3 regions of the Shewanella sp. ISS20 genome follow, and region 1 is predicted to be linked to each of the others. Evidence: predicted binding sites of a transcription regulator. Region 1 holds the regulator's gene; each other region holds the start of a gene.
What was found. The regulator NrdR, encoded in region 1, represses ribonucleotide reductase genes. The targets are predictions, from matches to a motif close to AAACACNANATNTNGTGTTT.
Positions count from the first base shown of each region.

Region 1 (3,196 bases):
TGCAAACGTGCAGCCGCATTCTGGCTCACAAGCTAACAGCGCAGTTTACATGGCGCTGTTGCAACCGGGTGACACTGTTCTTGGCATGAACTTGGCCCATGGCGGTCATTTAACTCATGGCTCACCAGTTAACTTCTCTGGCAAGCTGTACAACATCATTCCTTACGGCATCGATGAAACTGGTCATATTGATTATGACGAGATGGAACGCATAGCGATTGAGAAAAAGCCAAAGATGATGATTGGCGGTTTCTCTGCTTATTCAGGCATTGTCGATTGGGCAAGAATGCGTGCCATTGCTGATAAAATTGGTGCTTACCTGTTTGTGGACATGGCGCACGTAGCAGGTTTAGTGGCCGCGGCTGTTTATCCAGACCCATTACCGCACGCTCATGTTGTGACATCAACCACTCATAAAACCTTAGCGGGTCCACGCGGCGGTATTATTTTATCAGCCGCTAACGATGAAGACCTGTATAAGAAGCTGAACTCAGCCGTATTCCCAGGTGGTCAAGGTGGCCCGTTAATGCATGTTATCGCGGGTAAAGCGGTCGCCTTTAAAGAAGCATTAGAGCCAGAGTTTAAAATCTATCAACAGCAAGTCGTGCAGAATGCTAAAGCCATGGTGGCCGTATTCCTTGAGCGCGGTTACAAAATCGTCTCTGGCGGCACTGATAACCACTTAATGCTGGTGGACTTGATTGATAAAGGCATTACCGGTAAAGAAGCCGATGCGGCTTTGGGTCACGCTAACATTACGGTTAACAAGAACTCAGTACCTAATGATCCACGTTCACCGTTTGTGACCTCTGGAATTCGTATCGGTACGCCAGCTATTACTCGCCGCGGTTTTAAAGTAGATGAAGCTAAGTTGCTGACAGGTTGGATCTGTGATGTGCTCGATGACGTCAACGATTTAGCCAAAATTGAGCAAGTAAAGCAGCAGGTGCTTGAATTGTGCGCTAGGTTCCCAGTTTACGGTTAACCTTGGGGTTGAAATGCGATAGACTCTAATGGCCGCCTTTTGCGGCCATTTTTTGTTTGTCGCTATCTTGCCCGGAGGCAAAATGCATTGTCCTTTTTGCAGCGCTACAGAGACTAAAGTTATCGACTCGCGTTTGGTGGCCGATGGTCATCAAGTTCGCCGTCGCCGCGAATGTACGCTGTGCCATGAACGCTTTACCACCTTTGAAGGCGCCGAATTAGTCATGCCGCGCGTGATTAAACGCGATGGCAGTCGCCAGCCATTTGATGAAGAAAAACTGCGTGGTGGAATGCTCCGTGCCGTAGAAAAACGGCCAGTGTCTATGGATCAACTCGAACAAGCCCTGACCAAGATTAAATCGCAGCTTAGAGCGACCGGTGAGCGTGAAGTAAAATCTGAAATGATAGGTAACTTGATGATGGACCAATTAATGGTGCTGGATAAAGTTGCTTATATTCGTTTTGCCTCAGTGTACCGCGCGTTTGAAGATGTTTCAGAATTTGGCGAAGCCATCGCTAAATTACAAAAATAGTAAATAAGGTTAGCTCAGTGAATAATCCCTGGTCTTTGCAAGATGTCGCTTGTATGAATCGCGCCTTACTCTTAGCCGCTAAGGGACGCTATACCACAGCGCCTAACCCCAATGTGGGCTGCGTCATCAGTTTGCAAGGCCAGATTGTCGGTGAAGGTTATCATCAACGCGCCGGTGGCCCTCATGCTGAAGTATTTGCACTGCGTGAAGCCAAAGGTAAAACTCAAGGCGCTACGGCTTATGTGACCTTAGAGCCTTGCAGCCATTATGGCCGCACGCCGCCTTGCGCTTTAGGCTTAATTGAGGCCGGCGTTACGCGAGTCGTGATTGCTATGGTAGACCCTAATCCACAAGTTGCTGGTAAAGGCGTGGCCTTACTGGAGCAAGCTGGCATAAAGGTTGACATCGGCCTTAGGAGCGAGGCATCAAAGCAGTTAAATCCAGGCTTTTTGCACCGCATGGAAACAGGCCTTGCCCGAGTTAGTATTAAGCTTGCCGCCAGTTTAGATGGTAAAACTGCCTTAAGAAATGGCGTATCTAAATGGATCACAGGACCTGAATCAAGGCGTGACGTGCAGCGCATGCGCGCTCGTCACGGGGCGCTTATTACTGGTATAGAAACTGTTTTAGCCGATGATCCAACGCTTACTGTGCGCCATCAAGAGTTAGGTGAGTTAAGCAAGCATTTAGCGGCAGAAGATGTGATTCAACCTGTGCGCGTGGTACTCGACAGTCAAGCGCGCTTGCCCGCCAGCGCCCGTTTATTTAGTGCGCCAAGTCCGATAATTTTGGTGTCTGTGGCAGATTATGCTGATAGCACTAAGCAAAATTGGCCTGAACACATCAGCCATTGGCGCTGTCATGGCGATGATGATGGTCGCATTAATTTGCGCCTCTTGATTGAAAAACTGAGCGTGCAGCACCATTCCATTATGATAGAAGCGGGCGCAACCTTAGCGGGCGCCTTTATTGACCAAGGTTTGGTCGATGAACTGGTGTTATATCAAGCCATTAAAATTTTAGGTAGTCAGGGACGCAATCTAGTCAATCTCTCTGATTACAGTTGTCTAGATGACACGCCGCGCTGCCAATTGCTCGATGAGCGCGCCATAGGTGCAGATAGACGCTTAACATTAGGTTTCCTTTTAAAATCAGCCCATACAGGCGAGTAACTAAGATGTTTACAGGAATTATTGAAGCGGTAGGGACGTTACGTCAGTTAAACCGCCGGGGTGATGATATTCGCCTCAATGTCGCCAGTGGTAAGCTTGATTTAAGCGATGTGAAATTAGGTGACAGTATTGCCACCAATGGCGTGTGTTTGACTGTGGTGGAATGCTTAAGCGATGGTTATGTTGCCGATATTTCAGCCGAAACCGTAAGCTTGACCGGCTTTGCCCATTATCAAGTAGGCACTAAGGTCAACCTTGAAAAAGCCGTTATGCCAACAACCCGTTTAGGCGGTCACATGGTCAGCGGCCATGTAGATGGCGTTGCCCGTGTGGTTGAGCGCAGCATTCGCGGCAAAGCGATTGAATTCTGGTTAGAAGCCCCCGCATCGTTAGCGCGTTATATTGCGCATAAAGGTTCAATTACCATTGATGGCGTGAGCTTAACTGTCAATGAAGTGATGGATGCCCGTTTTCGTTTGACGATTGTGCCGCATACTGCAGGTGAAA
Region 1 covers NZ_JAWRZK010000001.1:81,426-84,621, forward strand. The annotation lists gene glyA (serine hydroxymethyltransferase) at 1-985, shown strand, start outside; gene nrdR (transcriptional regulator NrdR) at 1,068-1,517, shown strand; gene ribD (bifunctional diaminohydroxyphosphoribosylaminopyrimidine deaminase/5-amino-6-(5-phosphoribosylamino)uracil reductase RibD) at 1,571-2,689, shown strand; gene AC1HDP_RS00420 (riboflavin synthase) at 2,695-3,196, shown strand, end outside.

Region 2 (3,196 bases), 860 kb from region 1:
TGGTGGGACCCAACGGGTGATTTCAAGCCATTACACCAACTCAACCCATTGCGTTTAAATTACATCGATCTCAATAGTCACGGCTTATTTGGCAAGCAAGTATTAGATGTGGGCTGTGGTGGCGGCATTTTGTCTGAAAGTATGGCGCGCCTTGGCGCTAAAGTGACTGGCATTGATATGGGCGAAGAGCCACTTGAGATTGCTAAGTTACATGCGCTGGAAATGGGCGTTAGCGTTGATTATCAACGCATGACAGCCGAGCAACATAGCCTTAATCATCAGCAACATTATGATGTCATCACTTGCATGGAAATGCTTGAACATGTGCCAGATCCGCAATCTGTGATTAAAGCGTGCTGCGACATGGTTAAACCTAATGGTTATGTGTTCTTTTCAACCATTAATCGCAATGTGCGATCCTATATAGAAACCATAGTTGGTGCTGAATATGTGTTAAAAATGCTGCCTAAAGGCACCCATGAACACAGTAAGTTCATTCGTCCGTCTGAATTAATTGCCATGATAGACAATACCGATTTGATTTGTGAAGGCAGTAGCGGTGTGACTTACAATCCAGTGACGGGAATTTTCCGCTATACCGACAGCTTAGAAGTTAACTATATGCTGGTATGCCATAAGGCTTAATGGTGAATTGTCCTCAGATAAAAGCAGTGCTGTTTGATTTAGATGGCACCATTGTTGATACCGCGCCCGATCTGGTCGCGGCTTTAAACTTAGCATTAAACGATGCAGGTTTAGCGCCGGCACCCTATCAGCAAGTAAAAAGCGCTGCGTCACATGGGTCAATGGCATTAGTGAATGCGGCGGCGCCCCATCTTCAGCAAGGTGAAAAACTTGCTATTCAGCACGATTTATTACAGCACTACCAGCGCATTAATGGCCAATACAGTGAGTTGTTCGAGGGTATTGAGCACTTAATCCACGCTTTAACCACGCTTGGGATACCACAAGGCATAGTCACTAATAAACATGCGCGCTTTAGTCGTCCCTTATGTCAGCACTTAAATCTGACCGTAACTATGCAAGCTATTGTCAGTGGTGATTCCTGCCTGCAGCCTAAACCGCATCCAGCGCCTATGCTACTGGCAGCATCACAACTTGGATGCCGACCCGAACACATTCTTTATCTTGGCGATGCCGCGCGGGATATGGAAGCTGCAGTTAATGCTGGCATGATCCCGGCGCTCGCCTTGTGGGGCTATTTAGGTGATGATGAGGATCATCACTCGTGGCCGAGCCGATTACAGTTTAATCACCCTCAAGAACTCGAGCATTTTTTACAACTAAACCTTAGCCTATATCGATCATGTTTAGATCAGATCAAGCGCTAGGATTGGTCATTTTAGTGGCGGTTAATTCGCTTTAAATTTTCGGCTTTTTTTCGGGGTTTTAAAGTTATTCACCGCACAGTTCAGCAATAATTCAGGTTTAGGGTTAGTCACCACTAACCCCAAATTATACCCCCACCTTATCCACAAGAAACCCCCAGCTTATAGTGCTTGCAAATAGCCATTAACCTCACTATCTTGTACCTCAAGTTCCAAAATACACCCATATGTTGTGTGTTCAGTTAAAAAGACACCACAAGATAAATACTGGATTTTTTTGTCCTGTAGTAGTTTTCTCCTCGGTTCTGAACGGCAAATGGACTTGTTTACCTCGCAACAATATATGTATTTTATTAATCAAAATTTTCAAGGCTAATCGTTAATGAACAGCAATATGACAGTCACAAAACGCAGTGGTGAACGTGAGAACATAGATCTCGACAAGATCCACAGAGTGATCACCTGGGCAGCAAAAGGACTTCACAATGTCTCGGTATCGGAGGTGGAATTACGTTCTCACCTTCAGTTTTTTGACGGCATTCCAACGGAAGCCATTCATGAAACCATTATCAAGGCCGCCGCAGATTTAATCTCTCCAGAATCGCCTGATTACCAGTTTTTGGCAGCGCGTTTGGCCATTTTCCATTTGCGCAAAAAAGCTTATGGTCAATTTGAGCCACCTAAGCTTTATAACCATATCGTTAAGCTGGTTGAGCTCGGTAAATATGACGCTCACATCTTAAATGACTATAGCCGTGAAGAAATTGCTATCCTCGATGGCTATGTGGATCACTGGCGTGACATGAACTTCTCCTATGCTGCGGTTAAGCAGCTGGAAGGCAAGTATTTAGTTCAGAACCGTGTAACGGGCGAAGTTTATGAAAGCACTCAGTTTTTATACATACTGGTTGCCGCCTGTTTATTCGCTGAATATCCAAAAGAGTCTCGCTTAACTTACATCAAGAATTTTTATGATGCGGTATCGACTTTTAAGATTTCACTGCCAACGCCAATCATGTCAGGCGTGCGCACTCCTACCCGTCAGTTCAGCTCATGTGTACTGATTGAGTGTGGTGATAGCTTAGATTCAATTAACGCCACTGCGTCATCCATTGTTAAGTATGTTAGTCAGCGCGCAGGTATTGGCATTAACGCCGGCCGTATTCGCGCCTTAGGCAGTTCAATTCGTGGCGGTGAAGCTTTCCATACCGGTTGCTTACCTTTTTATAAGTATTTTCAAACTGCGGTTAAGTCATGTTCACAAGGTGGCGTTCGCGGCGGCGCAGCGACCCTCTTCTACCCTATGTGGCACTTAGAAGTGGAATCCCTGCTGGTACTTAAAAACAACCGCGGCGTTGAAGAAAACCGTGTTCGTCACTTAGACTACGGCGTACAAATTAACAAGCTGATGTATACCCGTTTAGTTAAAGGTGAGCACATTAGCCTATTTAGCCCATCGGATGTGCCTGGCTTATACGACGCTTTCTTCGAAGATCAAGACGAGTTTGAGCGTTTATATCTTAAGTATGAGCAAGACGCTGCTATCCGTAAGCGCCAAATTCGTGCTGCTGACTTGTTTTCATTGATGATGCAAGAACGTGCGTCTACTGGTCGTATTTACATTCAAAACGTCGATCATTGTAATACCCACAGCCCATTCGACTCAAAAGTAGCGCCAATTCGCCAATCAAACTTATGTTTGGAAATTGCGCTGCCAACTAAGCCAATGACCAATATCGATGATACCAATGGCGAAATCGCCCTGTGTACCTTATCGGCATTAAATTTAGGCGCGATTGAAAGTCTGGATGAGTTAGAAGGCTTAGCTGATTTAGCCGTTCGTGCAT
Region 2 covers NZ_JAWRZK010000001.1:942,001-945,196, forward strand. The annotation lists gene ubiG (bifunctional 2-polyprenyl-6-hydroxyphenol methylase/3-demethylubiquinol 3-O-methyltransferase UbiG) at 1-645, shown strand, start outside; gene AC1HDP_RS04300 (HAD family hydrolase) at 648-1,352, shown strand; gene nrdA (class 1a ribonucleoside-diphosphate reductase subunit alpha) at 1,732-3,196, shown strand, end outside.
Region 2: a site for NrdR is predicted at 1,568-1,587, ahead of nrdA (class 1a ribonucleoside-diphosphate reductase subunit alpha). Genes of this name have one in related genera too.

Region 3 (3,196 bases), 370 kb from region 1:
CGTAGCAAATAAAACCACCACTGGCGATTTCAGGATAAGCGCGCTCGAACTCTAATTTGTCATAAGGGTTCACCGCTTTTTCCACATCCAGATGGAAGCTGTTGGTGTAATAGCCTTTATCTGTCACACCGGTCACGACGCCAAACTCTTTGGTGTCAATTTTGGCAAAACGGCTACATAAGCTCTCACTTGGAGTACTGTATAAGCTAAAACCATAGCCAGTTTCTTCTTTCCAGCTATCGGTAGCATTGCGTAAGTATTGCACCACTTCAATGGCTTTTTGACGCAACACTTCACTGTCGTACACATGACCTTGGCCCACATACAAGGCATTAATGGTTTCATGTAACCCAATAAAACCTAATGAAATAGAGGCGCGGCCATTTTTGAAAATTGGCGCGATATCATCATCAGGGCCTAAACGTACGCCGCACGCGCCTTCCATATAAAGAATTGGAGCGACACGGGCTTTAACGCCATTTAAGCGCTCAATGCGCGAATCTAAGGCGCGGCGTGCCACCAGCAAACGCGCGTCTAAAATTTTATAAAACTCAGCTTCATCACCCTTAGCTTGTAAGGCAATGCGCGGTAAGTTTAAGCTCACAACACCGAGGTTATTACGGCCTTCGTGAATAAGCTCACCGTTTTCTTCATAAGTACCAAGGAAGCTGCGACAGCCCATAGGCGTTTTAAATGAGCCGGTGACGCGTTCAACTTGCTCGTAGTTTAAGATATCAGGGTACATACGCATGGTGGCGCACTCTAAGGCTAACTTCTTGATGTCATAGTTAACATCATTGGCCTTATGGTTTACACCATCACGAATGGCGAAGACTAATTTAGGGAATACCGCTGTTTTACGGTTTTTACCTAACCCACCAATGCGTACTTTCATCATAGATTGCTGGATTAAGCGTGATTCCCAGCTAATCCCTAAACCAAAACCAAAGGTCACAAACGGTGTTTGGCCATTGGCAGTATGCAAGGTATTGACTTCATACTCTAACGATTGAAAAGCGTCATAACATTCTTTTTCAGTTTGCGCGCGGGCAAAAGCGACAGGATCAGCAATCTGCCACTCTGTGCCTATGGCTAAATGCTTTTGATAACTCTTAGTCACAAATGGCGCTAACACTTCATCGATACGGTTAATCGTGGTGCCGCCATAAATATGGCTCGCCACCTGCGCAATGATTTGCGCGGTCACGGCAGTCGCGGTTGAAATCGATTTAGGCGTATCAATTTCAGCATTACCCATCTTAAAGCCTTGAGTTAACATGCCGGTCAAATCAATCAGCATACAGTTAAACATTGGGAAGAATGGCGAGTAATCTAAGTCGTGGAAGTGGATTTCACCCGCTTCGTGCGCGGCGACTACATCTTTTGGTAATAAATAGCGAGTGGCATAATGCTTAGCCACAATACCGGCTAACAGGTCTCTTTGAGTCGGAATAACCTTGGCATCTTTATTGGCATTTTCATTTAATAGCGCAGGATTGCTTTGCTCAACCAAGCCTTTAATCTCGAGATTCAGGCGACTGGTGGATTCACGCTGCACATCACGGTCATGGCGATATTCAATATAATGGCGCGCCACTTCCTTGTATGGGCCTTCCATCAGCGCATTTTCTACCGCATCTTGAAGACAAGCAATTTCTACTTCAGCCAAATGGGCAACAGCACCACTTACGCCTGCAGCAACCGCAACCGCATATTCATCATCTTGTATGCCAGCTGAGCAAGCTGCCGCCATTACTGCATCCTTGATCCTGGCTTCGTCAAACAAAGTACGGCAACCGTCTCGCTTAATCACTACTGGCATTATGATTTATCTCTCCACGCTATGATGAAAATACGCACTATATGTAGTGGCATTCAAAACTACAGACACAATATGTAGCGTATTAAGCGCCAAGCTGACAGAAAAAACATTGATCCAGATCATGCAAATTGTGTGATGGCTGCAACACTGCCCTATTAGTGATGCTCCGAGCACTGTTTGCCAAACTGCTACTTGACCCTAAGCATTTCTCGGAGTAACAGCGTCATTATTGCTGTTATTTTGGGCGTGAAAGCGACTATGGATTGAAACGAACAAACGGCGAAACCAATCAGAAAATAGCGAAACACGCTGATGGCGATTAATTGGATTGGGTAGAGTGAGTAGATTGAGTACTAACATATGTGCCTAGCGACAATGACTCTGCCACTAAGCACTTTTAATCATAAAAATATGAGTAACTCTCTAGTGGCCGCTTAATGCGGCTTCAATCAAATGGGCAGCCTCAATTACAGCTTGCTCACCAGCGGCAATCGCTTCACTGGCGCGATGAAATTCCATAGTGCCAATATCTGCCACTTTCGGGGCTAAACAGATATCCGGCGGGTCGCCCATTAAGCGCGCGCGTTTATGGCGCATTTCTAAGATTTCCATAGATTGCGACATCACTGCTAACATGCCAGGATCGCCAAAGCTTTGGCTAAGACTTAGCTTATCGGTTAAGCCCGACACATACTCTTTGCCTTTGGCGAGTAAATCCATAAAGCCTGCACTTTTGTGACCCGCATTATCCACCACATCTTGCGCGCTTGGAGTACTCGACATCATTTGCACTGGCAATACCTGCATGCGAGTGCGCTTATAGGCACTTAAATCAACCGCAATCACAATATCGACATCCATGGCTCTAGCCACAGATACAGGCACAGGGTTAACCACAGCGCCATCCACCAGCCAGCGTTGATTTAAGCGCACTGGTGATAAAATCCCCGGCATTGAGCAAGAAGCGCGCACGGCTTGGCGCAAGTCACCTTGTTGAAACCAAATTTCTTGGCCGGTATAAAGGTCAGTTGCTACCGCTGTAAACGGGCGTTTTAAGTCTTCGATCTTAACCGCGCCAATACTGGCCTGCATTTGATCAAATACCTTTTCACCGCCCATTAAGCCGCCTTTACGCCAGCTTAAATCCATCATGCCGAGCACGTCCCACGATGAGAAACCTTCCACCCAAGATTGCAATTGCTCTAAATGATCATTGGCATAGGCCGCGCCCACTAACGAGCCAATGGAGCAACCCGCCACTTTATCTGGCTCAATGCCCATCTTCTTTAAGCCATTAAGCACACCAATATGTGCCCAACCTTTGGCGGCACCACTGCCAAGGGCTAAGCCTATGGTTGCGCGTTTTTTACTTTG
Region 3 covers NZ_JAWRZK010000001.1:454,633-457,828, reverse strand. The annotation lists gene nrdD (anaerobic ribonucleoside-triphosphate reductase) at 1-1,822, opposite strand, end outside; gene rssA (patatin-like phospholipase RssA) at 2,246-3,196, opposite strand, start outside.
Region 3: a site for NrdR is predicted at 1,855-1,874, ahead of nrdD (anaerobic ribonucleoside-triphosphate reductase). Genes of this name have one in related genera too.